DNA from 4 places in the Streptomyces sp. JW3 genome. Region 2 is predicted to be linked to each of the others. Evidence: riboswitches for the same ligand, from Rfam matches in the RefSeq annotation. Region 2 holds a riboswitch; each other region holds the start of a gene.
The links. Region 2 has a riboswitch for cobalamin ahead of ACTT8P_RS28100 (ABC transporter substrate-binding protein). Riboswitches for the same ligand answer to the same signal wherever they lie in the genome.
Positions count from the first base shown of each region.

Region 1: it holds a riboswitch for cobalamin, as region 2 does, so the genes downstream of both, ACTT8P_RS13695 (ABC transporter substrate-binding protein) here and ACTT8P_RS28100 (ABC transporter substrate-binding protein) in region 2, are expected to answer to the same signal.
Region 3: it holds a riboswitch for cobalamin, as region 2 does, so the genes downstream of both, ACTT8P_RS23575 (cobalamin biosynthesis protein) here and ACTT8P_RS28100 (ABC transporter substrate-binding protein) in region 2, are expected to answer to the same signal.
Region 4: it holds a riboswitch for cobalamin, as region 2 does, so the genes downstream of both, ACTT8P_RS20555 (ribonucleoside-diphosphate reductase subunit alpha) here and ACTT8P_RS28100 (ABC transporter substrate-binding protein) in region 2, are expected to answer to the same signal.

Region 1 is NZ_JBQOUX010000026.1:25,327-32,569, forward strand. It holds gene ACTT8P_RS13685 (ABC transporter permease) at 1-504, opposite strand, end outside; gene ACTT8P_RS13690 (ABC transporter substrate-binding protein) at 511-2,046, opposite strand; cobalamin riboswitch at 2,151-2,342, shown strand; partial or broken gene ACTT8P_RS13695 (ABC transporter substrate-binding protein) at 2,707-3,282, shown strand; gene ACTT8P_RS13700 (PepSY-associated TM helix domain-containing protein) at 3,480-4,949, shown strand; gene ACTT8P_RS13705 (DUF5134 domain-containing protein) at 4,946-5,602, shown strand; gene ACTT8P_RS13710 (hypothetical protein) at 5,718-5,978, shown strand; gene ACTT8P_RS13715 (heavy metal translocating P-type ATPase) at 5,978-7,243, shown strand, end outside.
Region 2 is NZ_JBQOUX010000085.1:12,803-20,045, forward strand. It holds gene ACTT8P_RS28090 (ABC transporter ATP-binding protein) at 1-263, opposite strand, end outside; gene ACTT8P_RS28095 (FecCD family ABC transporter permease) at 260-1,288, opposite strand; gene ACTT8P_RS28100 (ABC transporter substrate-binding protein) at 1,285-2,328, opposite strand; cobalamin riboswitch at 2,383-2,589, opposite strand; gene ACTT8P_RS28105 (acyltransferase domain-containing protein) at 2,584-3,558, opposite strand; gene ACTT8P_RS28110 (beta-ketoacyl-[acyl-carrier-protein] synthase family protein) at 3,756-5,033, opposite strand; gene ACTT8P_RS28115 (acyl carrier protein) at 5,042-5,320, opposite strand; gene ACTT8P_RS28120 (sporulation protein) at 5,630-6,643, opposite strand; gene ACTT8P_RS28125 (tellurite resistance TerB family protein) at 6,878-7,243, shown strand, end outside.
Region 3 is NZ_JBQOUX010000061.1:21,147-28,389, forward strand. It holds gene ACTT8P_RS23555 (alpha/beta hydrolase family protein) at 1-782, opposite strand, end outside; gene ACTT8P_RS23560 (class II aldolase/adducin family protein) at 876-1,550, opposite strand; gene ACTT8P_RS23565 (anion permease) at 1,752-3,050, shown strand; gene ACTT8P_RS23570 (hypothetical protein) at 3,083-3,304, shown strand; cobalamin riboswitch at 3,639-3,778, shown strand; gene ACTT8P_RS23575 (cobalamin biosynthesis protein) at 3,885-4,874, shown strand; gene ACTT8P_RS23580 (cobyric acid synthase) at 4,871-6,403, shown strand; gene cobN (cobaltochelatase subunit CobN) at 6,400-7,243, shown strand, end outside.
Region 4 is NZ_JBQOUX010000049.1:8,248-15,490, reverse strand. It holds gene ACTT8P_RS20570 (GlxA family transcriptional regulator) at 1-646, opposite strand, end outside; gene ACTT8P_RS20565 (hypothetical protein) at 739-954, shown strand; gene ACTT8P_RS20560 (ribonucleotide-diphosphate reductase subunit beta) at 867-1,880, opposite strand; gene ACTT8P_RS20555 (ribonucleoside-diphosphate reductase subunit alpha) at 1,880-4,252, opposite strand; cobalamin riboswitch at 4,378-4,536, opposite strand; gene ACTT8P_RS20550 (GNAT family N-acetyltransferase) at 4,531-5,049, opposite strand; gene mctP (monocarboxylate uptake permease MctP) at 5,179-6,789, opposite strand; gene ACTT8P_RS20540 (DUF3311 domain-containing protein) at 6,786-7,043, opposite strand; gene ACTT8P_RS20535 (YbdD/YjiX family protein) at 7,163-7,243, opposite strand, start outside.

The sequences.
Region 1 (7,243 bases), on a different contig from region 2:
GCCCACCCAGGTCGACGGCAGCCAGCCCAGCCGCAGCGAGAACACTCCCACCAGCAGCAGCGCGAGGACGAAGTCCGGTACGGAGGTGAGGGTCAGGGTCACGGCGGACACGACCCGGTCGGTGCGGCTGCCCGCCCGCAGCCCGGTCAGCAGACCGACTCCGACGGACAGCGGCACCAGCAGCACGATCGTCACGGCGGCCAGCGCGGCCGTCACCGGCACCGATGATGCCAGTACCCCGCTCACCGGTCCCCCGCCGACCAGTGACGTCCCCAGATCACCGGTGACCAGTCCGTGCGCCCAGTCGACGAACCGCTCGACGGCCGGCCGGTCGAGCCCCATCTGCTCCCGGAGCCGTGCCACCTGATCGAGGCCCGCCTGCTCGTTGAAGTCGACGGTCGCCGCGTCACCGGGCAGCAGATCGGTCAGCAGGAAGACGATGACACTGAGCGCGGCGAGCTGGACGAGCGTCCACCCGGACCGCCGCAGGGCATAGCGCAACATTCGAGGTCAGGCCAGCCACACCGTGTCGAACCTGGCCCAGTCCACGGTGTTGGGCGGGGCCTCCTTCACCCCCTGGACGCTGCTGGAGACGGCGTTCAGCCACTCGGGATGCCCCCACAGCACCAGACCGCCCTGATCGCGCAGGGTGGTCTGCACCGACCGGTACCGGGCGGTGCGCTCGTCGTCGTCGACGACGGCCCGCGCGGCGGTGAAGGCGTCGTCGAAGTCGTCGTGCTGCCAGGCGGACTGGTTCTGCGGGGCGTCGGTGAGCAGCCGTTCGCTGATGTAGGTGGGGATCGTCATGGCACCGCACCGGTGGTTGGTGACGGTGCCCTTGGCCAGCGCGTCCGTGAAGTACGACTCCGGCGGCCCGTTGACGACCTCCACCTTCAACCCGGCCTCCCCGGCCTGCTCGGTGAACAGGTGGGCGGCCTGCGCGAAGCCGTCGGCGGCGGTGGAGGTGTAGAAGGTGACCTTCTTGTTGTACAGACCGGTGCGCTTGAGAAGCCGGCGGGCCTGCGCCACGTCCCGCTCGCGCTGCTCCAGGCCGTCGGGGTAGTAGGTGTAACCCTTGCCGTACAGGTCGTTGCCGAGCTCGGCACGGCCCGAGCAGACCACCTCCACCAGCCGCTTGCGGTCCACGAGCAGCTTGACCGCCATCGCCGCGTCCGGGTCGTCGAACGGCGCCCGGTCCGTCTTCAGCGCGAACCCCTGCACACCGCTGCGCTCGGTCGCCACCACCCGCACCCGGCTGTCATGGGCGACCGTACGGGCGAAGGTGGGTGTCATCTCGTGCGCGAAGTGCACCTCACCGCTGCGGACGGCGGCGGCGCGGGCCTCGGACTCGGCGGACAGGATACGTATCACGTCCAGGTGCGGGGCGCCGTTCCAGTGGTCGTCGAAGCGGCGGCCGGTGAAGGTGCGCCCGGCCGTGAAGGCGACGAACCGGAACGGGCCGGTACCGACGGGCTTCGCCGGATCGTCCCAGCCGTCCCGGACGATCGGCGTGCCGGTCATCGCCAGCTGGCTGGGCAGCTCCGCGTCGGGCCGGTCGAGAGTGATCACCACGCCTCGCTTGCCGACCTTGCGGCAGTTGGCCAGATCGATGTGGGACAGGGAGTTCTTCGCCAAGTGGTCCGCGGCGTCCGGGTCGAGGATGCGGGACAGGCTGTACAGCACGTCGTCCGCACCGAGCACGTGCCCGTCGTGGAATCGGGCCTCGCGCAGCTCGAACCGCCACACTCGGGCCGCGTCGTCACTGGACCAGGAACGCGCCAGGCGCGGGACCGGCCGCAGGGCCGAGTCCAGCTCCACCAGCTTGTCGAAGACGGCCTTGTGCCGGGCGATGTCCACGAACTGCCGCTGCGCGTGCGGGTCCATGGTCTCCTTCACCCCGGCGCCGGGGAAGGCGGCGCTCAACGTGCCGCCCTTCTTCGGCGTGGAGGAAGCGGAACCGGCGGACGAGCAGCCGGGAAGCAGCAGCCCGGCGCCGGTCGCGGCCGCCGCGGCGAGCACACTCCGGCGAGTGGGGGTGACCGGCATGTGGGCGTACCTTCCTGCCTGTTGGGTTCCGGAATCACGGCACACGCATCCAATCCGTAATTGCAAGCTATGTGCAAGAGGGGTCGTTGTGGAACTGATCACTCAACTCCGCGTTGTCGTCGGGCATGATGCGCGGCGTACCCACGAGCGACGGGAACCAGGAAGCCGGTGCGAATCCGGCGCGGTCCCGCCACTGTGACCGGGGAGCGAACCCCACACGCCGCGGCCGCCCGGCCGGAAGGCGCGGCGAGCGGTGATCCGGCAGCCAGGAGACTGGCCCGTCGCCCTCACCGACCGTCCGGGGCGTGGACTCCCCAGGAGGAGGCGCGTGATGCGTGTCGGGAACCGGCGTACGGCCGGCGCGTCCGTCTGCCCTGGACCACCTTCGGCGACCAGGGGAAGGCCCCGCAGACATGACGTCCTCCTTCGCACGCCGCCGCCTGGTCACCGGGCCAGGTGCCCTCGTCGCCGGCGCCGCCCTCGCCAGCTGCTCCTCCGGTGGCGGTGACGGCGGCGGCTCGTCGGGCGGCCGCCGGTTGCGGGCCGCGTTCAGTGCCGGCGGCTCGCAGGAGACCCTCGACCCGCACATCTCCTCGCTCTTCGTCGACCAGGCCCGCGCCAAAGCCCTGTTCGAACAGCGTCCTGACGTACAAGGACGACATGTCCGTGCAGGCCCGGCTCGCAGAGCGCTGGGAGAGCGACCGGTCCGGCAGCCGCTGGACGATACGGCTGCGCTCCGCCGCCCGCTTCCACGACGGCGGCCAGGTCACCGCCGCCGACGTGCTGTGGAACTACCGGCGCATAGCCGACCCCGCCACCGGTGCCTCCGCCCAGCAGCTGTTCACCCGGGTCGACTTCGGCGCGAGCACCGCCAAGGCCGCGAGCTGACCCTCGTACCGAAGGAGCCCGACTTCGAGTTCCCCGCCGCTCCTGGCGCCTCCGGCACCGAGATCGTCCCCGAGGATACGAAGGACTTCACGAAGCCCGTCGGCTCCGGGCCCTTCCGGGTACCGCTCCTTCACGCCGGGCGGCAACGCCCTGTTCACCGCGTGGGGCGACCACTGGGGCGGCGGCCCGCGCGTCGAGAAACTGAAGTTCGTGCCCGTCAACGACGAACGGGCCCGGCTCAACGCCCTGCTGTCCGGGCAGGTGCACTACGCCCATGATCTGACGGCGTCCTCCGCGAGCCGCGTCGCCGACCGGGACGGGTTCGCCGTGCTGCGCAGCAACCCATGACAGGGCCCTCATCGCGCCGGTGGCCCAGCGTCGGCTGCGAGTCGCCGACGGACGGGCCGAGGAGCGCGCCACGCCCACGCCTGACGAGTTGACGTGACGCCAGTCACAACATCGTGGGGAACTCCCGCCGTCACGCGCCCGACTACTGCACCGGACGACCGAAGACGGCGGTAGCCGTTCCGGCAGAGAGGACCGTCATGACGGAGAGCCGTGCGGCGCGGGAGACGACCAGTGCCACCACCACGGAGCCGCCGCCGGGCGCGCCGGACCCGGAACCGGCACCCGCGTCGTCCGGGAAACAGGTCACGGCCGCACCGGCCATGTCCTGGAACGCCCTGCGCCCACTGCTGCTGCGACTGCACTTCTACGCGGGTGTCCTCATCGGCCCGTTCCTGCTCGTCGCGGCGGTCACCGGGCTGCTGTACACGGCGACACCCCAGATAGAGGCGATCGTCTACCGGCACGAACTGCACGTGACCCCCGAGGGCGAGCCCGACGCGCTGTCGGCGCAGGTGGCCGCCGCGCGCGAGGCGGTACCCGAGGGGACGCTGGTGTCGGTGACCCCGGCGCCCGGCCGGGACGACAGCACCAGGGTCGTCTTCGAGAAACCCGGGCTGCCGGACAACTGCACGCAGACCGCGTTCGTGAACCCGTACACCAGTGAAGTACTGGGTCAGGAACGCACCTTCGCCGGCTGGTGGATGCCGGTGCGGGCCTGGGTGGACGGCCTGCACCGGCACCTCAACGTCGGCGAACCCGGGCGGGTCTACAGCGAGATCGCCGCGAGCTGGCTGTGGGTGGAGATACTCGGCGGCCTCGCCCTGTGGCTGACGACCCCCCGCGCCCACAACCGCGTCCGGCGGGTGTTCGTCCCGCAGCGCGGGCCGAAGGGACGCAAGCGCACCATGTCCTGGCACGCCGTGGTCGGTGTGTGGGCCTCGGTCGGTCTGCTCGGGCTGTCCGTCACCGGCATGACCTGGTCCACGTACGCGGGAGCGAGCATCGGGGAGATCCAGTCGGCGTTGGCAGGACCCAGCCCGGCCCTCGCCACGGACCTGCCCACCGCCGGGAAGAACTCCGGCACCGGGTCGGGGCCGGCGGCCGACGTCGGCATCGACGCGGTCGTGGCCTCCGCGCACGAGGCCGGACTGCGCGGAGTGATGAATGTGTCGCCGCCGACGAAGGACCAGGTCACGTACGTGGTCAAGGAGAACACCCGCAGTTGGCCCGAGCGCCATGACACCGTGGCTGTCGACCCCGCCACCGGCGAGGTCACGGACCGCACGTACTGGGCCGACTACCCGTTCCTCGCCAAGTTGACCAGCTGGGGCATCGATGCCCACATGGGCCTGCTGTTCGGCCTGGCCAACCAGATCGTCCTCGCCCTGCTCGCCATCGCCCTCATCGGCATGCTCCTGTGGGGCTACCGCATGTGGTGGCTGCGCAGGCCCACCCGCACCGAGGGGCTCGCACTCGGGAGGGCGCCCGCACGCGGGGCCTGGCGGCGGCTGCCGGGCCGGTTCCTCGCACCCGCCGTCCTGGTCACCGCCGTGATCGGCTACTACCTACCGCTGTTCGGCCTGCCCCTGCTGGGCTTCCTCGCCGTCGACCTGGTCGCCGGCTCCCTGCGCCGGCGCCGTGCCGCCCGGACGGGGGCGTCCGCATGATCAACGCGACCGGTCTGAGGTGGATCCTCACAGCCCTGTTCGTCCTGCCCACCCTTTACGCGCTGTGGCTCGCGGCGACATCGGGCCGCTCGGTACCCAGCCGGGTGGGTCACCTCCTGCACGCCGTCATGGGCGCCGCGATGGCGGCGATGACCTGGCCCTGGGGCATGGGCCTTCCCGTCACTCCACAGGCCGTCCTCTTCTCGGCGGGAGCGGTGTGGTTCGCGGCCACCGCCGCGTTCCGCTCCCCGGCGACGGACCAACTGCGGGCACGTCTGCTCGCCTCGGTCCCGCACGTCGTCATGATGCTCGCCATGGCGTGGATGGCGGCCGTGATGGACGGCTCCGCGACGGCGTCCGGCGGCTCCGGGGCCGGGCACCACGACATGGCGGGAATGGACATGTCCGGCTCGGGCGCGCTCGGCATGATGTCGCTGACCGGTGCGGGAGAGCGGTGGACCGCCGCGCTCCTGGCCCTCGTCCTCACCGTGCTCGGGTTGCTGTGGCTGTCCCAGGCGTTCGACCGGGGGCGCGTCGCCACACCGTCGGCGCGGGGCACCGTCGTCCTGGTCGCCGACGGCGTGGCGGCCGAACCGGCCTGTCACGCGGCGATGGCCCTGGGCATGGCGGTGATGTTCGTCCTCATGCTGTGACGCAGCCCACGACCGGTCGCCGGAACTCGGAGATCCGTCGGCACGACTACTGGAGCGGTACGGCTACGACTGCCACGTTGGCAGGACGGCTCGACGTGACCAGGAAAGGCCGGGCATGACCGATGGTCCGCTGTCACCCCGCCCCGTCGGCGTGACCGCACGCAGATTTCTCCCTCCTCCCGCGCTCTGCGGCTTCCTGCTGCTGCTCGTGCTGGTGTTCGCGGTGTCCTATGCCGTCGGTACGGCGGCCGGTCCCGTGGCGCCGGGCATGCACGGCACCGGCGGATCCGGCGGATCCGGCGGCGGAGGCGACGGCGACGGTACCGGTGGCGGCATGGAGGACATGCCGGGCATGAGCCACGGGAGCGGTGAGTGATGGCCGGCGAACCGACGGCGAGTCTCACTGTCACGGATCTCACCGTCGGCGGGATGACCTGCGCGGCCTGTGTGCGGCGGGTGGAGAAGAAGCTCGCCAAGCTGGAGGGCGTCACGGCCACGGTCAACCTGGCCACGGGGCTCGCCCGGGTCAGCCATCCCGCCGGGGTGGCTCCCGCGGACCTCGTCGCAGCCGTCGAACAGGCCGGTTACCAGGCCGCGCTGCCCACGCCGTCGCCCGACGCCGGCACGGCCGCCGAGGAGACGGACGCGGGCGCCGCCGAAGCCCGCCGCGAGCGGGAACGGCTGCTGGTCACGGCGCTGCTGGCGGTGCCGGTGCTGGTGCTGTCGATGGTCCCGGCGCTGCAGTTCCGCAACTGGCAGTGGCTGTGCTTCATGCTGGCCGCCCCGGTCGCGGTGTGGAGCGCCTGGCCGTTCCACAGCAGGGCCCTGCGGGGGCTGCGGCACTCCTCGGCCACCATGGACACCCTCGTCTCGCTCGGCGTCGCGGCCTCCTTCTCCTGGTCGGTGTACGCCCTGTTCCTCGGCGGAGCCGGCGAGCCCGGGATGCGGATGTCGTTCAGCCTGCTGCCCTCCGCGTCCGAGGGCATGGTGCACCTCTACCTCGAAGCCGCGGTGAGCGTCCCGCTGTTCGTGCTGACCGGGCGGTACCTGGAGACACGGGCGAAGCGGGGAACCGGGGCGGCGCTGCGGTCGCTGGCGGAACTGGCCGCCAAGCAGGTGACCGTACGCGACGAGAACGGCGAACGGACGGTCCCCGTCGAGCAGTTGCGGGTGGGACAGGTCTTCCTGGTACGGCCCGGTGAGCGGGTCGCCACCGACGGGCGCGTCACGGACGGCGGTTCGGCCGTGGACCTGTCCCTGGTCACCGGCGAGAGCGAGCCGGTGGAGGTGGGGCCGGGCTCGGCCCTGATCGGCGGGGCCGTCAACGCGGGCGGCCTGCTGCTCGTCGAGGCCACGGCGGTCGGCGCGGACACTCAGCTGGCCCGGATCACCCGGCTCGTCACCGAGGCGCAGGCCGGCAAGGCGCGGGCCCAGCGGCTCGCCGACGCCGTCGCCGGGGTGTTCGTCCCCGCCGTCCTGGCCGTCGCCGTGACGGTCCTGGGTTTCTGGCTGGGTGCCGGCGCCGACTCCCAGGCGGCCCTCACGGCCTGTGTGGCCGTCCTCGTCGTGGCCTGCCCCTGTGCCCTGGGCCTGGCGACGCCGACCGCCCTGATGGCCGCCACCGGGCGCGGAGCCCAGCTC
Region 2 (7,243 bases):
CTCCGGCGGCCGACTTCGGCCAGCGGCCGGCCGTCGAGAGTGACCACGCCGGCGGCGGGGCGCAGCACCCCCGCCAGCAGTCTGAGCAGGGTGGACTTGCCCGACCCGTTGGGGCCGAGCAGACCGACCGTCTCGCCCGGGCGCGGGGCGAGGCTGACACCGTCCACCACGAGCCGCCCGCCGGCCCGCCGGCCCACGCGGTCGGCGCGCAGCCCGCCGGCGGCGGGGGCGGTTTTCAGGCCGGCCGCCTCCGAGTCGTTCACGACCGCCGCCTCCCCCGGTAGAGGACGGCCACGAACGCGGGTACGCCGATGAGGGAGGTCACCACTCCCACCGGGATCTCCTGCGGGTCGAGGACGGTACGGGCCAGGGTGTCCACCCAGACCAGGAAGACCGCGCCGGTCAGCACGGTGACCGGCAGCAGCCGGGCGTGGCCGGCGCCGGTGAGCGCGCGGGTGGCGTGCGGCAGCACCAGCCCGACGAAGCCGATCGCCCCGGCGCAGCTGACCAGGGCGGCGGTGAGCAGGGCGGTGGCGCACAGCAGTACGAGCCGGGTCCGGGCCACCCGCACGCCGAGGCTCGCGGCGGCCTCCTCGCCGAAGGTGAACGCGTCCAGGGTGGCCGAGTGGACCAGACAGACCACCAGTACGGCGGCCAGCACCCCGGCGCACAGCAGTACGTCGGTCCAGCCGGCCCCGGTGAGCGAGCCCAGCAGCCAGAACATCACGCCCCGGGTGGTCTCGGCGTCCGCCGACGTCAGTACCGTGAACGAGGTCAGCGCGGAGAACAGCTGCATGGCGGCCACCCCGGACAGCACGACCCGGTCGACGCTGCCGCCGAGGCTGTGGCTGAGCAGCAGCACCAGCGCGAAGGAGACCAGGGCGCCGACGAACGCCCCGGCGGACAGCGACACCGCTCCCCCGCCCACGCCGAGCACGATCACCGCGACCGCGCCGGTCGAGGCGCCGGAGGAGACGCCGAGGACGAACGGGTCGGCCAGCGGGTTGCGCAGCAGGGACTGCATGACCGCCCCGCACAGCGCGAGGCCCGCGCCGCACACCGCGGCCAGCAGGGTGCGCGGCATCCGCAGGTCCCACACGATGCCGTCGCGCAGCGGGGCCAGCGCGCCCTCGCCCAGCCCCAGATGGGCGGCGACCGAGGCCCAGACGTCGGCCGTGGAGATGTCGGCCGGTCCGATGGTCACCGCGACGGCGACCGACACCACGAGCGCGGCCAGTCCGGCCGCGGTGAGCAAGGGGGTCCGGAGGCCGGCCGGTATGCCGCTCACTTGGCGAACCCGAGGTCCCGCAGCCCTTCGGCCACCTTCTCGATGCCCTCCACGGTGCGGATGGACGGGTTCATCGCCTGCCCGCTGAGCAGCACGTACCGCTTCTTCCGCACGGCTGTGAGGTTGCGGGTGGCCGGGTTGGTCTCCAGGAACTCGATCTTGGCTGCGGCGGTCTCCGCGGTCTGCGACTTCCGGGTCAGGTCGCCGAGGACGATGACGTCGGGGTCGCGGTCGGCGACGGTCTCCCAGTTGATCTGGGGCCATTCGTCGTGGGTGTCGGAGAAGACGTTCCGGGCGCCGAGGGCGCGGGTGATGGCGCCGGGGGCACCGCAGCACCCGGCGAGGTAGGGCGCCTGGGAGTTGGCGAACCAGTACATGAGGGAGACGTCGGACACCGCCAGACCGTCCGTGGCCGCACGGACCCGTTCCTTGAGCCGCTTCACGAGCGCGTCGCCGCGCTGGTCGACGCCGAAGGCGCGGGCCAGGTCGTGTATCTCGCCGTACACCGTGCCGAGGGTGAGCGGGGTGGCGCGGGAGCCGTCGCCGCCGCTGTCGTTGTCCTTGCCGGCGCCGCAGTCGGCCGGGGAGACGTACGTCGGCACGCCCAGCTTCTCGAACTGTTCGCGGGTGGCGACCCCGCCGGTGCCGAGCGTGGAGACGAAGGAGGCGGTGACGAAGTCGGGTCCGGCGTCCAGGACCTTCTCGAAGGAGGGGGCGTTGTCGGCCAGCCGGGGCACCCCGGCGTTCGCCTTCGCCAGGTCCTTCGGCACCGGGTCGGTCCAGGTGGCGGTGCCGGCCAGCCGGTCGGCGAGTCCGAGGGAGAGGAGGATCTCGGTGCTGCCCTGGTTGAGGGAGACGGCGTGCCTCGGCGCCGACTTCAGGGTGACGGTGTGGCCGCAGTTCTGGAGGGTCACCGGGTATCCGGCGGCGGAGGCGCCTGCGGACGTCCCCTGCGTTCCGGCGGTGCCGCACGCGGTGAGCAGCAGCAGGCAGGTGGACAGGAGCGCGGCGGAACGGGGGGTGGAACGGAGCACGGGCATGCCTCGGGTGTCGGGGCTCTGGACGCGGAGCCTGGCCTGTGGTCGACCTCCGCGCGGGGCGCGGAGGTGCCAGCAGGTCTTCGGACTCGGGTTCGTCCGGACGAGGCGCCTTCCCAGGACGGTGCCCCGCCGTCGCGCGGTGCTCGTCCCAGTGGCATCAGTGCCCCGCCCGTCCCCCTCACCGCTGCGCGTCAGTTCCGGATTCGCACCGGATTCCCTGACCACCGGGGTGGTGGCGTGACTGGCCCCGACAGACTACCAAGCACCCTGGCCGGGGCGGTGCGGCGGGGCGACGGCGGCCAGCCGCTGCCGTATCCGCTCCGCGCCGACCGGGGTGCGCAGCGGCGCGGCGGTCGCGCAGCCCGGCAGTCCGACCTTGACCAGGGCGCTCAGCAGAGCCCGGGGGCCGCTGTCGATGTAGGTGGTGAAACCGGCCCCGCGCAGGGCGCGCAGGGCGCGGTGCAGGGCCATGGGTTCGGTGAGGTGGGCGGCGGCGGCGGTGCGCAGTTGGGCGGGGGTCGCGGCCCAGCGCCCCGCCGTGGTGTGCACGGCGAGCGCGGGCCGGGCGATCGGCTGGGCCCGCAGCAGCCCGCGGAAGGACCGGTGCACCTCCCCCAGCAGCGGATGGTGGAAGGCGGTGCGGCTGGCCAGCCGGGTCACCCGGTGCCCGCCGTCCAGCAGCGCCCGCTCCAGGTGCGCGAGCTGGGCGTCGGGGCCGGCGAGGACCACCTGGGCGGGCGCGTTGCGGGCGGCGATCCGGACCTGCGCGGTGCCACAGGTACGGATCAGGCGGGCCGCCCGGTCGGCGTCGGCGTCGGTGGCCACCATGCCGGCCGCCGGCAGTCCGGCGGTCCGCAGCAGCCGGTCCCGGACGCGCAGCAGTTGGACGCCCTGGCGCACCGTGACGGCCCCCGCGACGGTGAGGGCCGCCAGGTCTCCGACGCTGTGCCCGAGGACCGCGTCGACCCGGGGGCCGGCCAGGTCCAGCAGGACGGTGGCGGCGGCCACCACCGCGGCGTACGTGGCCAGGTCGAAGCCGAGGGGGTCCGTGCGCAGGAGTTCCTCGGGGCCGGGGGCGTCCTCCTCGGTGAGGAGCCGGCCGACGGGCAGGGCGCCGGGGCGGCGGCCTGGCGCGTGGGCGTCCACGGTCGCCAGCACCTCGGCGACCGCGGGCACCTCGCGCAGGTGGCGCAGGGCGCCGGGGAGGTAGGCGCCCTGGCCGGGACACATCAGTACGGTGCGGGGCCGATCCGCCGGCACCGCACCGCCGGCGGCGCTCAGGGGGAGAGCGGCGGTGGGCGGACCGCTCGCGGAACGGACGCCGGCGGGCGACCCGCTCGTGGTACGGCCGCTCACCGGCGGGCCGCTCACCGGATGTTGACTCAGGGAACGTTGCTGCATGGGACGCTGCCTCATGGGGCGTTGGCTCATGAACCGGTCGTGAAGGCCAGCGCGACGTTGTGTCCGCCGAAACCAATGCTGGTGCTGAGGGCCGCCAGCGGTCCCGCCGGCAGGGGTTCGGGGTCGCGGCCGACCACGTTCAGCTCGATCGCCGGGTCCACGCGTTCCAAGCTGCGGGTGGGCGGCGCGGTTCTGTCCCGCAGGGCGAGGACGGTGGTGACCGCCTCGATGGCACCGGCGGCGCCCAGCGTGTGCCCGAGGGCCGCCTTGGTCGCGCTGACCGTCACGTCGTCCAGCACCTTCCCGAACGCCATGTGCAGCGCCTGCGCCTCGCTGAGGTCGCCGACCGGCGTCGAGGTGGCATGCGCGTTGACGTGCCGGACCTCCTCCGGGAAGAGCCCCGCGTCACCGAGGGCGGCGGTCACGGCGGCCGCGCAGCCCGTCCCGCCCGGCGCCGGCTGGGCGACGTGGTGGCTGTCGTTGGTGATGCCGGCGCCGGTCAGCCGGCAGTGCACCCGGGCACCGCGGGCCGCCGCGTGCCCGGCGCTCTCCACCACGAGGATGCCGGCCCCCTCCCCCATCACGAAGCCGTCGCGGTCGGCGTCGAAGGGACGGGACGCCCGCTCGGGGTCGTCGCACCGCCGGGACAGGGCCCGCAGCCGGGCGAACCCGGCGAAGATCAGCGGATGCAGACCGGCCTCCGCGCCGCCCGCGATCACCACGTCGGCGCGGTCCTGACGGATCAGGGCGAGGGCCTGGGCGAGCGCCTCCGCGCCGGACGCGCAGGCACTGACCGGGGTGTGCACGCCGGAGGTGGCGCCGACCAAAAGCCCCACCTCGGCGGCGGCGTGGTTGGGCAGCATGACCGGGATGGCCCGGGGGCTGACCCGGTCCGGGCCGCCCGTCTCCAGTCTGCGGTTCTGGTCCAGGATGCTGAGGAACCCGCCCAGCCCCACCCCGACGACGACCACCACCCGCGAGCCGCTCCCGGCGAGTGCCTTGCCGTCGGGCAGTCCGGCGTCGCTCAGTGCCTCCCGCGCGGCGACCAGGGCGAACTGCGCGGAACGGTCGCAGTGCGCGGCCTTCGCGGGGGACAGCACCGAGCCGGGGTCCACGGCGGCGGGTGCCGCGAGATAGACCTGGGACGGTCCGTCCGGCGGACCGTAGTCGATGCTCTCGACACCGCAGGCGCCGCCCAGCAGCGCCGCCCAGGTGGACGGGACGTCACCGCCCAGTGCCGTGGTCATGCCCAGCCCCGTGACGACCGCGGCGGCCGGCGCGCCGCGGTCCGGCGCCGCCCTCAACTGTGGGCTCACGCGGCGCCGCCGGCCGGGGCGGGGACCAAGGAGGAGAGATGGTCGACGATCTCACGGACCGTGGTCAGCCGCGCCGCGTCGTCCACCGGCACCTGGACCTGCCAGCGGTCCTCGATCGCGGCGACCAGTTCCAGCAGCGCCAGTGAGTCGACGCCGAGGTCGTCCTTCAGGACGCTGTCGTAACCGACCTCCTCGGCGGACACGTCCTCGACGGTGACGGCCAGCAGTTCCCGCAGCTGGTCGAAGAGTTCACGGTCGTCGGCGGTGGGCGGCATGGGGTGTTCCTCCTTGGTCGTCGGCACGCGGCGCACCCGGGCACGGGCCGGCCGAAACGCCGCCCGCACCGGGTACTCCGACGCGGCACCGGCACCTGCCGGATGCACGCCGACAGCCTTTCCGACCATCCGGAACGATAAGCGCCGTTTGCAAAGGAACAGCGGAGCAGCCGGAGCACGCGAGGGGCGTGCCGCAACTCCCTTGCCGCCCCCGTGCGTTCGGGCGCCCCGTACCGCACCGAGGGTACGGAGCGGCCCGCGCGTAAAGGAGGAAGCGCTCCGCCGCGCCGCGCTGTCACCGGCGGCGGCTCACTCCTCGGACTCCTCGCCGCCCTCGTCGTCGCCCTCGTCGTCGCCCTCGAAGAAGTCGCCGATCTCGTCGACGACTTCGGCCGCGACCATCCCGCCGACGACGCCGACCGCCAGGCCCGCGGCCCCGGCGGCGACGGCGGTGCCGATGCCCGGCCCGGAGCGGTGCCCGTCGTGGTGGTGCTCCTCGTGGCCGTGGTGGCCGTGGGGGTCGTGGTGACCGTACGAGGCGTGCGCACCGTAGGCGGCCCGGTGGTCGATCAGCTGCCGGATCCAGCCGTCCACCTCGGCGCTCCAGTCGCGGACGTCGTGGTGGCCGACGGTGAAGCGGGTGAGGGCGTCTTGCCCCTCGGAGAGGAACCCGCCGCGCTTGTCGGCCTCCAGCACGATCTCCAGGCCGCCGGGGTGGGCGAGGAAGGTCAGCTCGATCTCGTTGACCTGGTGGGCGTACTGCGGGGCCGGGATCAGCTCGATCTCCTGGTAGAAGGGCAGTTGCTGCCCGGTGCCGCCGATCCGGCCGTACTCCAGGTCGGCGGAGCGGAAGCCGAAGCCGAGCTGTCCCAGCGCCTCCAGGACCGCCTCCTGGGCGGGCAGCGGGGCCACGGTGAGCTGGTCGAGGTCCCCCTTGTCGCGGGCGCCCGCCACCGACAGTTCGGTGCGCACGCCGAGCACGACGCCGAGGCCCTGTCCGTACAGCTCGGTGACCGGGGTCTCCCACGGCAGCGTCACACCGAACGGCACGGCGCGCTCCTCGCCCTCGGCGAGCCGGAATCCGCCGCCGACCACGAACCGGTCGAAGGCGACCACGCCCTCGCTCTCGCCCTCGGCGTGCTCGGCCTCGACCCGCGCCACCAGTTCCAGCGTGATGTGCTCGATGTCGAAGTCGGCGGTGCCGCCCCTGAGCCGGACCTCGCCGCTGAGCACGGCACCGGGACGGGCCGCGCCCGGGGCGAGGACCGTGTCGACCGTGGGCCCGCCCACGCCGAGCGAGCCGAGCAGTCGTTTGAACACCATCGTGGCGTCCACTCCTTCATGTGACGTCATGTTCTACGTGCATGTAGAAGACTAGAGGCAGAAGAGCGGTCGGCGGCACCCGAGTTGGGCCGGCCGGGTGTCCGGTCCGCACCCACGGGGTTTTACTCCTCCTTTGCCCGCGGGGAACCGCACGGCCGCGGGAGGCGTTTGATCGGGTGGGCACGCAGTAGCGTGATCGACGACCTACCCGACAGCAGCAGAAGGTGGCACCCAGTGGCGATGTGGGACCGGATCAAGGACCAGGCCAAGAACCTCCAGCAGTCCCAGAGCACGCGCGGCACGGGCGGCGGACACGGGCCGGGCCACCCCCAGGGACAGGCGCAGGGGCAGGGCGGATACGGCAGTCAGGGGCAGAGCCCGTACGGCGGTCAGGCGCAGCCGCACGGCCACGGCGCGGGCGGCTCGTCCTCCGGCGGTTCCAAGGCCCAGCTGATCGGCCTGTTCAAGTCGCAGCTGGCGTCGGTCAAGACGGAGCTGAAGAGCGGCGCCTACCGGGACGCGAGCATGGCGATGTGCGCGCTGGTGGCCGCGGCGGACGGGCAGGTGGAGCCGGCGGAGCGGCAGCGGGTGGAGGAGCTG
Region 3 (7,243 bases), on a different contig from region 2:
GAGTCCAGGACCAGCCCGGAGATCCGGTCCCGCAGCCGGGAGCGGGTGGCGGTGCGCAGCGCCATGGTGGCGCCGGTGGACCAGCCGAGCAGCACGACCTTGCGGGCGCCGTGGCCGACGGCGTACCGGACGGCGGCCTCCAGGTCGCGCCACTCGGTCTCGCCGAAGTGCCGCAGGCCGTCCGGCGGCCGGGGCGCGCCGACGTCGCCCCGGTAGGCGAGGGCCAGGAGCGGGAACTCCAGGCCGTTCAGGAGGCCCATGAGGTTCATGGTGTGCTCCCGGGTGGTGCCCAGGCCGTGCACCGCGATGATCCAGGTGCCGCGCGCGCCGGGCAGGAACCAGGCCGGCAGCGCGCCGAGGTCGCCGGGGACCTCGACGTCGGCATGGCGCAGGCCGAGGGCGGTGCCCGGGTTGCCGACGTACAGGTTGGCGGTCAGCCAGGCCCGGTCGCCGGGTCCGAGGGTGCCGTGCGTGACGCCTTCGAGGCGGCGGACGACGGTGTCGGCGGGGTGCCGGTCGCCGGGCAGCACGGGGCCCACGACGGCGTGCGAGCCGTCGCCGGCCAGCCCGTACCGGCCGGGCCGCAGTGCGGCCAGATGCCGGGTGAGGGTGATCTGTCCGGCGGCGGTGCCGTGCACCGTCAGCCTCGGTTCGGTGGGCAGGGGCCGGCCGGGCGTCGCCTTGAGGGCGGCGTCGCTGGCGAGGCGGCCGGCGGCGACGCTCGCGGCGCCTGCTGCCAGGGCCGCGGTGACGGCGGCGGTCGTTGCGGTGACGGTGCGCACAGCTCCCAGTTTCCCGGCGTGCTCCGTCGTAAGCCACCGGAAGGACGACTCGGGGTGACGGACGGGTGGCGGGTGCGGGCGCCGGGCTCGTCCTCAGCCCTGCTGCCCGTAGCCGCGCAGCCGCTCCGCCACCTGGGCGAGCTGGTCCTCCGTCAGCAGGGACGGGGTCCGGCCGGGGACCGAGGAGGCGGTCAGCCACAGCCGGCACATCCACTCCAGCTGGGCGGTGCGGTCGTAGGCCTGGTCGAGGCCGGCGCCGTAGGTGAGGGTGCCGTGGTTCTGGAGGAGGCAGCCGGAGCGGCCGTCGAGGGCGCGGAGCATGTGCGCGGCCAGTTCGTCGGTGCCGTACGTCGCGTACGGGGCGACCCGGACCGGGCCGCCGAGGGCCGCGGCCATGTAGTGCGCCAGTGGCAGTTCCGCGACGAGGGTGGAGACGGCCGTGGCGTGCACGGCGTGGGTGTGCACGACGGCGCCCGCGTCGGTGTGCCGGTACACCGCGAGATGCATGGGCAGTTCGCTGGTCGGCACCAGGGTGCCGAGCACCTGCCGTCCGCCGGCCAGGGCGACGCCGGTGACGTCGTCCGCCGTGAGCCGGTCGTACGGCACGCCCGAGGGCGTGACCAGGACGGTGTCGCCGACCCGGACCGAGACGTTGCCGGAGGTGCCGACCACCAGTCCGTCGGCGACCGTGCGGCGGGCGGTGGCCACCAGCGCCGCCCAGGCGCGCGCCTCTTCGGGGCGTACGTCCCTCCCCCGCGGCTCGGACACGATGCCGCCCTCCTTTCGCCCGGTGGTTCCCGCCCCGGCGATCCTGCCAGGCGGGGGCGGACCGGGGAAGCTGGGACCGAAGGATCGAGGGGAGCGGTGGCTTCGATTCCGGACACCGTGAAGCCCCCCTCAGTTCATCTTCCGTTCACCCTGGTTGCCTACGTTCGTCCAGCCAATGACCTCGAACGATTGCCTGGGTAAATGGAAAGCTTCTCGCTGATCCTCGCGATTGTGGTGGTGACCGCACTCGCGTTTGATTTCACGAACGGTTTCCACGACACCGCGAACGCGATGGCAACGACCATTTCGACCGGTGCGCTCAAGCCCAAGGTCGCGGTGGCCATGTCCGCCGTGCTGAACCTCGTGGGCGCCTTCCTCTCCGTGGAGGTCGCCAACACGATCTCCAAGGGTCTCGTCGACGAGAGCGGCATCCGTCCCGAGGTCATCTTCGCCGCCCTGGTCGGCGCGATCCTCTGGAACCTGCTGACCTGGCTGGTCGGGCTGCCGTCCAGTTCCTCGCACGCCCTCATGGGCGGTCTGATCGGCGCCGCGATCGCCTCGGCGGGCGTCGGCGCGGTGCACGGCGACGTGCTCGTCACCAAGGTGCTGCTCCCGGCGGTCGCCGCCCCGGTGGTGGCGGGCGTCGCCGCCCTGGTCGCCACCCGGCTGTCGTACCGGCTGGGCCGCGGGGCCGACGGCAAGGCGGCCGAGAAGGGCTACCGGGCCGGGCAGATCGCCTCGGCCGGGCTGGTCTCGCTGGCGCACGGCACCAACGACGCCCAGAAGACGATGGGCATCATCACCCTCGCCCTGGTGGCCGGCGGCGCTCTCGCCCCGGACTCCGACCCGCCGGTCTGGGTCATCCTGTGCGCGGGCCTGGCCATCGCGATGGGCACCTACCTCGGCGGCTGGCGGATCATCCGCACCATGGGCAAGGGCCTGACCGACCTCCAGCCGCAGCAGGGCTTCGCCGCCCAGACCAGCGCCGCGACGGTCATCCTGGCCTCCTCCCACCTCGGCTTCTCCCTCTCCACCACGCACTCGGTCTCCGGTTCGGTGATGGGCGCGGGCCTCGGCCGCAAGGGCGGTGTGGTGCGCTGGTCCACGGCGACCCGGATGGTCGTCGCCTGGGTGCTGACGCTGCCGGCCGCGGCCCTGGTCGCCGCGCTCGCCGAGTGGGTCTGCTCGCTGGGCGACTGGGGCACGGCGCTGGTCGCGGTGCTGCTGGTCGCCGCGAGCTTCGCGATCTGGCGGATCTCCCGGCGCGAGGTCGTCGACCACACCAACGTCGCCGTCCCCGACGGCGCGGAACCGGCCGGCGTGCTGACCGCGGCGGTGGCCGCCGTGGCCCCGCCGCCGGTGGGCACTCCGGCCGACGGTCGCGACGGTCTCGACGCCCCCGGTGGTCTTCCCCCGGTCGAGGGCCTCGCGGCGGCCATCCCGGCCCAGCCCACCGACGTCCCCGACGCCCCGGCCCGTTCGGCCGCCACCCCCGTCTGAGTCCCGGCCGGGCCGGAAGGAAGAGAAGCAGCATGCACATCGACTGGGCAGCCCTCGGCTCCGTCTTCGGCGTCGGCCTCGTGGCCACCGTCGCCCTGGTGGCCCTGTTCACCCTCGGCATCGCCGGTCTCTCCCGCCAGGAGCGGGCCGCCGCGCAGGGCGGCTCGGCGGGCCTCGCGGTCACCGGCGCGTACGTCTGCTTCGCGGCGTGCGCGGCGGCGGTGGCGTACGGGATCTATCTGATCGTGGCCTGAGGGCAAGAGCAGCCCTCGGCCGGACCGCGACACTCGACGGAACCGCACAGCGCCCGGCGCACCCCGCGTGCGCCGGGCGCTGACGCGTTCCGGGGCGTGCGACCGCCCTGCCGGGGCCCTGTCGCTTCCCCCGCCACGGGGCCGACCGGCGGTGACGGCCCGGCTCCGGATGTGTCGTCGGCCACCCCGACCCCCTCAGCGGCGGATCCGGCTCCCGTCGTCATGTCCGAGTCCAGGCAGGGGAATCCGGACCCGCACCGGGCTGTTTCGGCCCGCACCGGCCGCCGTGCGGCCGCCCGCGCTCCTCCGTCGCAGGTCAACGGCAAGTTGACGGGTGTTCTCGGCACGTGGTGGACTTCCGGGGCCATGTACGGCGGCAGGAGAGGAAGCCCGGTGCGAATCCGGCGCGGTCCCGCCACTGTGACCGGGGAGTGCTCCCCGGGAGTCAGGAACTCTCACCGCCGGTCTCGTCGAACCAGGGCGTGGACACCCTGAGTGAGGACATAACGCGATGCTCGGCTGCCGTTCAGACCACAGGCCCGGTTCCTCCGTCTCCGATCGTGTGACCGGCTGACGCCCCGTGCGTGCCGGACGCGTCTTCGCGTACGGCGCCACCGCCGGCCTCCTCGGTGACCTGCTCCTCGGCGATCCCCGCCGCGGGCATCCGGTCGCCGTGTTCGGCCGCGCGGCCGGTGCCGTCGAACAACTGCTGTGGCGGGACCACCGGGGCGTGGGCGCCCTGCACACCGCCGTGTGCGCCGGTGGCGCGGTCGCCCTGGGCGCCGTGGCCGCCCGCGCCGTACGCCCCTCCCCCACCGCCGCCCTCACGCTGACCGCCGCCGCGACCTGGGCCGTGGTCGGCGGCACCTCGCTGGCCCGGGAGGCGTCCGCGATCGGACACGCGCTGGCCGCCGGGGACGTCGAGGGCGCCCGGGAGCGGCTGCCGCACCTGTGCGGGCGGGACCCGCAGGCACTGGACGCCGACGGGATCGCCCGGGCGGTGGTGGAGTCCGTCGCCGAGAACACCTCCGACGCGGTGGTGGGCGCGCTGGTGTGGGGGGCCGTGGCCGGGGTGCCGGGACTGCTCGGCTTCCGGGCCGTCAACACCCTCGACGCCATGGTCGGCCACAAGTCGCCGCGCCACCGGCGCTACGGCTGGGCCTCGGCCCGGCTGGACGACGTGGCCGGCTGGCCGGGCGCCCGGCTGACCGCCGTACTGGCCGCCGTGGCCGGCGGCGATCCCCGGGGTGCCGTACGGGCCTGGCGGGCCGACGCCGGCCGGCATCCGAGCCCCAACGCCGGGCCGGTGGAGGCGTCGTTCGCGGGCGCCCTCGGGGTGCGGCTGGGCGGGACGCTGGCGTACGGCGGCCGGGTCGAGCACCGGCCCGTCCTCAACGGGGCGCACGGCCGGGCTGTGCGCGCCGCTGACATCGACCGGGCGGTACGGCTGTCCCGGCGCGTGAGCTGGCTCGCGCTCGGCGTGTGCGCGGGGGCACGGATCGCGGGCGCACGGATCGCAGGGACACGAATCGCAGCGGCACGGCTGCTGTTGAAAGGACGTGCCGCGTGAACGGCGGTCTGCTCGTCGCCGGTACCACCTCCGACGCCGGCAAGAGCGTCGTGACCGCCGGGATCTGCCGGTGGCTGGTGCGGCAGGGCGTGAAGGTGGCGCCGTTCAAGGCGCAGAACATGTCGCTCAACTCGTTCGTGACCCGGGAGGGCGCGGAGATCGGGCGGGCGCAGGCCATGCAGGCGCAGGCGTGCCGGGTGGAGCCGACCGCGCTGATGAACCCCGTGCTGCTCAAGCCCGGCGGCGAGCAGAGCAGCCAGGTCGTGCTGCTCGGCAAGCCGGTCGGCGAGCTGAGCGCCCGCGGCTACCACGGCGGACGGCAGCGGCAGTTGCTCGGCACCGTGCTGGAGTGCCTGGCCGAACTGCGGGGCACGTATGACGCGGTGATCTGTGAGGGGGCGGGCAGCCCGGCGGAGATCAACCTGCGCCGGACCGACATCGTGAACATGGGGATCGCGCGCGGCGCCGGGCTGCCCGTCCTCGTCGTCGGGGACATCGACCGGGGCGGTGTCTTCGCCTCCTTCTTCGGCACCGTCGCGCTGCTCGCGCCCGAAGACCAGGCGTTGGTCGCGGGGTTCCTGGTGAACAAGTTCCGGGGCGATGTGTCGCTGCTGGAACCGGGCCTCGACATGCTGCACGGGCTCACCGGGCGGCAGACGTACGGAGTGCTGCCGTACCGGCACGGGCTCGGCATCGACGAGGAGGACGGGATGGCGGTGTCGCTGCGCGGTGCCGTCCGGGAGTCCCGGGTCGCCGCCCCGGTCGGCGCGGACGTGCTGCGGGTCGCCGTCTGCGCGGTCCCGCTGATGTCCAACTTCACGGACGTGGACGCGCTCGCCGCCGAACCCGGGGTCGTGGTGCGGTTCGTGGACCGGCCGGAGGAACTGGCCGACGCGGACCTGGCCGTGGTGCCGGGGACGCGGGGGACGGTCCGGGCCCTTGCGTGGCTGCGGGAACGGGGGCTCGCGGACGCGCTGGCCCGCCGGGCCGCCGAGGGCCGCCCCGTGCTCGGCATCTGCGGCGGCTTCCAGCTCCTCGGGGAGCACATCGAGGACGACGTCGAGTCGCGCGCCGGGCACGTGGCCGGGCTCGGCGTGCTGCCGGTGCGGGTGCGGTTCGCCCGCGCGAAGACCCTCACCCGGCCGGTGGGCGAGGCCCTCGGGGAGCGGGTCGAGGGGTACGAAATCCATCACGGGGTCGCGTCCATAGAGGGCGGTGACCCGTTCATCTCCGATGACCAAGGACACAGCCTCGACGGCTGCCGGGTCGGCCAGACCTGGGGCACGCACTGGCACGGTTCGCTGGAGTCGGACGGGTTCCGGCGGGCGTTCCTGCGCGAGGTGGCCGCCGCCGCGGGCCGCCGCTTCGTGCCCGCGCCGGACACGAGCTTCGCCGCGCTGCGCGAGGAGCAGCTCGACCGGCTCGGCGACCTGATCGAACAGCACGCGGACACGGACGCGCTGTGGCGGCTCATCGAGTCCGGCGCGCCACAAGGACTGCCTTTCATTCCACCGGGAGCGCCCGCATGAGCACTGTCTTGTTGTTGTCGACCGCCGACACGGATCTGCTGGCGGCCCGGGCCGCGTCCGGCGCCACCTACCGGATCGGCAACCCGAACCGGGTCGACGTCCAGGCGGAACTGCCCGCGCTGCTGGCGGGCGCCGACCTCGTCGTCGTACGGCTGCTCGGTGGGAAGCGGGCCTGGGAGGACGGGCTGGCCGCGCTGAAGGCGTCCGGGGTGCCGACCGTGCTGCTCGGCGGGGAGTCGGTGCCGGACGCGGAGCTGATGGCCGAGTCGTCGGTGCCGGCCGGTGTGGTGGCGCAGGCGCTGCGCTACCTGGTCGAGGGCGGGCCGGACAACCTCGCCCAGCTCGCCCGGTTCCTCTCCGACACCGTGCTGCTGACCGGCGAGGGCTTCGAGGAGCCGCACAAGATGCCGGAGTACGGCGTGCACGGCGAACGGCCGTGTGCGCAGGGCCGCCCGACCGTGGGGGTGCTCTTCTACCGCGCCCATGAACTGAGCGGCAACACCGGCTTCGTCGACACGCTGTGCGACGCGATCGAGGCGAAGGGCGCCAACGCCCTGCCCGTGTACTGCGGTTCGCTGCGCGGCGCGGACGCCGGGCTGTACGAGATCCTCGGCCGGGCCGACGCCCTGGTCGCCACCGTGCTCGCGGCCGGCGGCACGCACGCCTCGCAGGCGTCGGCGGGTGGCGACGAGGAGGCGTGGGACATCGGCGCGCTGGCCGACCTGAACATCCCGGTGCTGCAAGGGCTCTGCCTCACGTCGTCCAAGGCGGCCTGGGAGGCGTCCGACGCCGCGCTCTCCCCGATGGACGCGGCGATGCAGGTCGCGATCCCGGAGTTCG
Region 4 (7,243 bases), on a different contig from region 2:
CGACGGTGTCGCACGACGAGCGCGGCAGCGGACGCTCGATGTACTGCGCCTGCCCGCCGTCCCGGTGCGGCGGCACCACCATCCGCCGGGCGATCCGGTTGGCGACCTCCGGTCCCTGCTCCTTGCGGACGAGGTGCAGACAGGCGTCGATCCCGGCGGCCGTGCCGGCCGAGGTGATCACCGGGTCCTCGTCGACGTAGAGCACGTCCGCCTCGACCGCCGCCCGCGGATACCGCCGGGTCAGCTCCTCGGCGTGGTGCCAGTGCGCCGCGCAGCGCCGTCCGTCCAGCAGACCGGCGGCGCCCAGCACGAAGACCCCGGAGCACACGCTCAGCACCCGCGTCCCCCGCGCCACCGCCCGCCGCAGGGCGTCGAGCAGCTCCGGCGGAAAGCTCCGGTGCAGGAACTCGTTGCCCGCCGGTACGGCGATCAGATCGGCGTCGTCGAGCCGGTCGAGGCCGTACGGCGTGCCGACGGTCAGTCCGCCGACGTGGGTGGTCAGCGTCGGGCCCTCGGCGGAGACCACCGCGAAGTCGTACCCGGGCAGTCCCTCGTCGGCGCGGTCGATGCCGAACACCTCGCAGACGACGCCGAGTTCGAAGGGATGCACTCCGTCCAGCAGCACCGCGGCCACGTTTTTCAGCATGCCGTCAGTGTGCCCCGTGAGTGGCAGGAATTCGAGGGCCTGCGGCAGTCCTGCCACTCGCGGTCAGCAGTCACCGGCGCGACAGTGGTGTCATGACCGGAGAACAGACAGAAGCACTGATCGGCATGGGCCTGGCCTTCGCCGTCCTCGTCGTCATGATCCTCCCCTCACTGTTCGGCATCGTGCGCGAGCGGCGCGTCGACCGGCAGATCGCACGGGCTCAGAAGTCCTCGGACAGGTCGACGGTGCCCTCCACCGCCACCTGGTACGCCGAGGGGCGCCGCTCGAAGAAGTTGGTCAGCTCCTGAACCCCCTGCAGCTCCATGAAGGAGAACGGGTTCTCCGAGCCGTACACCGGGGCGAAGCCGAGGCGGGTGAGCCGCTGGTCGGCCACGCACTGGAGGTACTGCCGCATGGAGTCGGTGTTCATCCCCGGGAGGCCGTCGCCGCACAGGTCGCGCGCGAACTGCAGCTCGGCCTCGACGGCCTCCCGCAACATGTCGGTGACCTCGCCGCGCAGTTCGTCGTCGAAGAGGTCCGGCTCCTCCTTGCGGACGGTGTCGACCACGTCGAAGGCGAAGGACATGTGCATGGTCTCGTCGCGGAACACCCAGTTGGTGCCGGTGGCCAGGCCGTGCAGCAGGCCCCGGCCCCGGAACCAGTAGACGTAGGCGAAGGCCCCGTAGAAGAACAGGCCCTCGATGCAGGCGGCGAAGCAGATGAGGTTGAGGAGGAAACGGCGGCGGTCGGACCTGGACTCCAGACGGTCGATGGACTCCACCGAGTCGATCCACTTGAAGCAGAACTCGGCCTTCTCGCGGATCGAGGGGATGTTCTCCACGGCCGCGAAGGCGGCGGCGCGGTCGTCCGGGTCCGGGAGGTAGGTGTCCAGGAGCGTCAAGTAGAACTGGACGTGGACGGCCTCCTCGAAGAGCTGGCGGGAGAGGTAGAGCCGCGCCTCGGGGGAGTTGATGTGCTTGTAGAGGGTCAGCACCAGGTTGTTCGCCACGATCGAGTCGCCCGTCGCGAAGAAGGCGACCAGGCGGCCGATGAGGTGCTGTTCCTCGGGGGTCATCCTCGCGAGGTCGGTGACGTCCGAGTGGAGGTCGACCTCCTCCACGGTCCAGGTGTTCTTGATGGCGTCCCGGTAGCGCTCGTAGAAGTCGGGGTAGCGCATGGGGCGCAGGGTGAGCTCGAAGCCGGGGTCGAGGAGATTCTTGACGGCGGTGGTCATCACTGGCAGGCCTCGCAGGACTCGGGGTTTTCCAGGGAGCAGGCGACGGCGTCTTCGGCGGCCGGCGCGGACTGTGCCCGCGCGGCGCGGGCGATGCGGGTCGCCGGGCGGGAGCGCAGGTAGTACGTGGTCTTCAGGCCCTGCTTCCAGGCGTACGCGTACATCGAGGAGAGCTTGCCGATGGTGGGCGTCTGGAGGAACAGGTTCAGGGACTGGCCCTGGTCGAGGTACGGGGTGCGGGCGGCGGCCAGGTCGATCAGGGCGCGCTGCGGGATCTCCCACGCCGTGCGGTAGAGGCGGCGGACGTCCTCGGGGATCCAGTCGAAGTCCTGGACCGAGCCGTTCGCCTCGCGCAGCGCCTCGCGGGTGCGGGCGTCCCAGACACCGAGCCGCTTGAGGTCGTCCACCAGATAGGCGTTGACCTGGAGGAACTCGCCGGACAGCGTCTCGCGCTTGAACAGGTTGGACACCTGCGGCTCGATGCACTCGTAGACGCCCGCGAGGGACGCGATGGTGGCGGTGGGGGCGATGGCGAGGAGGAGGGCGTTGCGCAGTCCGGTCCGCGCGACGCGCTCGCGCAGCGCGGCCCAGCGCTCCGGCCAGGCCGGCGTCACCCCGTAGTGGTCGGGGTGCAGGACACCCCGGGCGGTACGGGTCTTCTCCCAGGCCGGCAGTGGGCCGCTGCGTTCGGCGAGATCCGCGGAGGTCTCGTAGGCGGTGAGCATGACGCGCTCGGCGATGCGGGTGGAGAGGGCCTTGGCCTCGGGGGAGTCGAAGGGCAGGCGGAGCCGGAAGAAGACGTCCTGGAGGCCCATCGCGCCGAGGCCGACGGGACGCCAGCGGGCGTTGGAGCGGCCCGCCTCCTCGGTCGGGTAGTAGTTGATGTCCACGACCCGGTCGAGGAAGGTGACGGCGGTGCGGACGGTCTCGTCCAGCCGCTCCCAGTCGATGCCGCCGCCTGTGCCGTGCACGCCGTCTGTGCCGTCCGTGCCGTCCACGACGAACGCGCCCAGGTTGAGCGAGCCCAGGTTGCAGACCGCCGTCTCGCCGTCGTCCGTGACCTCCAGGATCTCCGTGCAGAGGTTGGAGGAGTGGATGACGTGGCCCGGTTCGGCGGTCTGGTTGGCGGTGCGGTTGGCGGTGTCCTTGAAGGTCATCCAGCCGTTGCCGGTCTGCGCCAGGGTGCGCATCATGCGGCCGTACAGCTCGCGGGCGGGCAGGGTCCTGCGGGCCAGTCCCTCCGCCTCGGCCGCGCGGTAGGCCGCGTCGAACGCGTCGCCGTGGAGGTCGGGCAGCTCGGGGACGTCGGCGGGGGAGAAGAGGGACCAGTGCGCGTCCGTGTCGACGCGGCGCATGAACTCGTCCGGGATCCAGTGCGCGAGGTTCAGGTTGTGGGTGCGGCGGGCGTCCTCGCCGGTGTTGTCCCGCAGTTCGAGGAACTCCTCGATGTCGGCGTGCCAGGTCTCCAGGTAGACCGCCGCGGCGCCCTTGCGCCGGCCGCCCTGGTTGACGGCGGCGACGGAGGCGTCGAGCGTCTTCAGGAACGGGACGACACCGTTGGAGTGCCCGTTGGTGCCGCGGATCAGGGAACCCCGGGCGCGGATACGGGAGTAGGCGAGGCCGATGCCGCCGGCGTGCTTGGAGAGGCGGGCGACCTGGAGGTAACGCTCGTAGATCGAGTCCAGCTCGTCCTTCGGGGAGTCGAGGAGGTAGCAGGACGACATCTGGGCGTGCCGGGTGCCGGAGTTGAAGAGGGTCGGGGAGGAGGGGAGGTAGTCGAGGCGGCTCATCAGGCGGTAGAGCGCGGCCACTTCGTCGAGGGACCGGGGCGTCTCGTCCTCGGCGAGGCCGGCGGCGACGCGGAGCAGGAAGTGCTGGGGGGTCTCGATCACCTTGCGGGTGTGCGGGTGGCGCAGCAGGTAGCGGCTGTGCAGGGTGCGCAGGCCGAAGTAGCCGAAGCGGTCGTCGGCGGCGGGGTCGACGAGCGCGTCGAGGCGGTCCGCGTGCCGGCGTACGAACGCGGCCGTACGGTCGGCGATCAGGCCCTCGCGGTGGCCGGTGGCGACGGACCCGGTGAAGACGGTCACACCCTGGGAGGCGGCCTCGGCGCGCACGGTGAGCGTCAGCAGCCGGGCGGCCAGCCGCGAGTACGCCGGGTCCTCGGAGATCAGGCCGGCCGCGGCCTCCGTGGCCAGTTCCCGCAGCTCCGACTCGTCGGCCCGCGCGGAGCGGCCGCGCAGCGCGGCGGCGGCGACCCGGCCGGGGTCGGCGTCGGGGAGGTCGGCGGTCAGCGCGGTCAGGGTGCGCAGCAGGGCGGCACCGGGGCTGTCCGCGGGGGTGGCTGAGGCTGGTTCCGCTGGCGCGATGGTCATGTGGGGCACTCCCTCGCTCGGCACGGGGCCTGGCGGAGGAGGGCGGGAGGCAGCTCACGAGCGCGCGCGGCGTCGCGTCCACCGGCCCATTCCACGAGGCCCGGACGTCAGGCGCCCGGACCGGATGGCCGGGCGCACCGTCGGCAGGTACTCGGACTGGACCGGTGCGCGCAGGCACGCCGGTACACCGTTGCGGGACAGTTCCGGATTCGCACCGGATTCCCCTGCGGCGACAGCGAGCATGAGCATACATGTTGTGCCGTGCCGCTGACGCGACCCTAGATGTTGTGTCGGAGCTCCAGTTCGTAGGTGAGGAGCTTGATGTCGTCGAGCTCCGGGAGGGGGTTCCAGTCGCGGTGGGGGGTGCGGACGAAGCCGAGGCGTTCGTAGACGCGGTGGGCCGCGCGCATCGTCGCCTGGGTGGAGAGGATCAGGCGGTGGCAGCCGTCGGTCGCGCGGGCGCGGACCACGCAGGCGCGGACGAGGGCCTCGCCGATGCCTCGGCCGCGGGCCTCGTGGGCCACCGCGAGCATCCGTATCTCGGCCTCTCCCTCGCGGGCGAGGTCGGCCATCGGGCCGGGGGACGGGACGAAGGTGACGCCGCCGAGCACCTGGTCGTTCACCGCCGCGACCAGTACGTGTGCGGCGGCGGCGCGTTTCGCCACGTCGCGGAGTTCCGTCAGGTAGGCGTCGGACTCGCCGAAGTCCAGGAGGCCGTCGTGGAGATAGGCATGGGCGGTGAGGTCGCCGAGGGTCCGGTATTCGGTGGGATGGGCGGAACGGATCACGAAGTCCATGGCGGGAGTGTGCAGGGCAGCGGGCCGCCGTTTCGGTTCTTTTCGGCGGCCCGCCGCGGATTGCCTGTGGCTGGTCGCGTCCACGCGGCGGAGCCGCGGATCGACACAGCCCGCGTCCCGGGGAGCCTCTCAGTGGGCGGAGCCCGCGGTCGCCGGCGGCAGTTCCACCTCCACCCCCGGGTCGCCCGCGTCCGCCGTGTAGTCCTCCGGCCGGGTCTCGTCGACGCCGTCGGGGGCCTTGGCGGCGCGCAGGACGAAGGTGAGGACGACCGTCACCAGCACGTTCAGGACGAACGCCGTCGTACCGATGTAGCCGATCTCGCCGATGCCCGGGATCTCCTTGGAGGAGCCGCCGAAGTGCGCCTGCGTCGGCGAGGCGACGCCGTACGCCGCGAGCGTGCCGTAGACCATGCCGACCGCCCAGCCGGCCAGCAGCGCCCAGCGGTGGAACCAGCGCGTGAACAGACCGCCGACCAGGGCCGGGAAGGTCTGGAGGATCCAGATGCCGCCGAGCAGCTGGAAGTTGATCGCGACCGTCTTGTCCATGCCGAGGACGAAGACCAGCGCGCCCACCTTGACCAGCAGCGACACCAGCTTGGAGACCTTGGTCTCCTGCTCCGGCGTGGCGTCGGGCCTGAGGAAGTCCTTGTAGATGTTGCGGGTGAAGAGGTTGGCGGCCGCGATGGACATGATGGCCGCCGGGACCAGCGCGCCGATGCCGATCGCCGCGAACGCCACGCCCGCGAACCAGTCCGGGAACATGGTCTCGAACAGCTGCGGGATGGCGAGCTGGCCGTTCTCCACCTTGATGCCGGCCGCGATCGCCATGAAGCCCAGCAGCGCGAGCAGGCCCAGCATCAGGGAGTACAGCGGCAGGATCGTGGTGTTGCGGCGGATCACCTCACGGCTGCGCGAGGACAGCGTCGCGGTGATCGAGTGCGGGTACATGAACAGGGCGAGCGCCGAGCCGAGGGCCAGCGTGGCGTACGTCCACTGGCCGCCGTGGTCGGGGGTCAGCCCGCCCGCCCCCGCCGCCTCGAACTTGTCGCCGGCCGCCGCGAAGATGTCGTCGAACCCGCCCAGCTTGATCGGGATGTAGATGATGGCCACCGCGATCACGAGGTAGATCAGCGTGTCCTTGACGAACGCGATCAGCGCGGGCGCCCGCAGACCCGAGGAGTAGGTGTACGCGGCCAGTACACCGAAGGCGATCAGCAGCGGCAGGTCCTTGACGAACCAGTGGGTGTCCTCGCCGCCGCCGACGCCCATCACGTCCAGCACGGCCTGGATGCCGACCAGTTGCAGCGCGATGTACGGCATCGTCGCGAGGATGCCGGTGACGGCGACCGCCAGCGACAGGCCCTTCGAGCCGAACCGGCCGCGCACGAAGTCCGAGGTGGTCACGTACCCGTGCTTGTGCGAGACCGACCACAGCCGGGGCAGGAAGGTGAAGATCAGCGGGTAGACCAGGATCGTGTACGGCACCGCGAAGAAGCCGGAGGCGCCCGCCGCGTAGATCGCCGCCGGGACGGCGACGAAGGTGTACGCCGTGTAGAGGTCGCCGCCCAGCAGGAACCAGGTGACCCAGGTACCGAAGGAGCGTCCGCCCAGGCCCCATTCGTCGAGGCTGTGCTCGTTCTCGGCCCGGCGCCAGCGCGCGGCCAGGAAGCCCATCGCGGTGACGAGGACGAAGAAGAGGATGAAGACGGCGAGTGCCACGCCGTTCACGCCGTCGTTCACCTGCCCGCACCTCCCCGGCGGGCACGCTGGTCACGCTGCCGGAGCTTGTACGCGGTCATCGTCAGCGCCGTGGAGATCAGCACCCACGCCATCTGGTACCAGTAGAAGAACGGGATGCCGATGAAGGCCGGGTCGGTCTTCGCGTACGAACCGACCCACAGCATGGCCACGAACGGTGCGACGAGGCAGACGCCGATGACGACGCGCACCGGCGTCACCACCGGCTCTCTGCCCGTCCGAGCTGGTTGCGACATACGGCGGCTCCGTCCCCTCGTTGATCACCTGAAGTAACGCGCAGGCAATCTAGGTGACGGTGACACGACAGCGGAAGACCTCGTCCGTATATCGGTCCCGCGCCGGTCCGCGCGCGGTCTCAGCAGCAGCGGAAGCCCGTACGCGGGTCCGCCTCCCGCTGGTCCGTGCGCATGCGCTCGAAGTCGCGCCGGGACGGGAT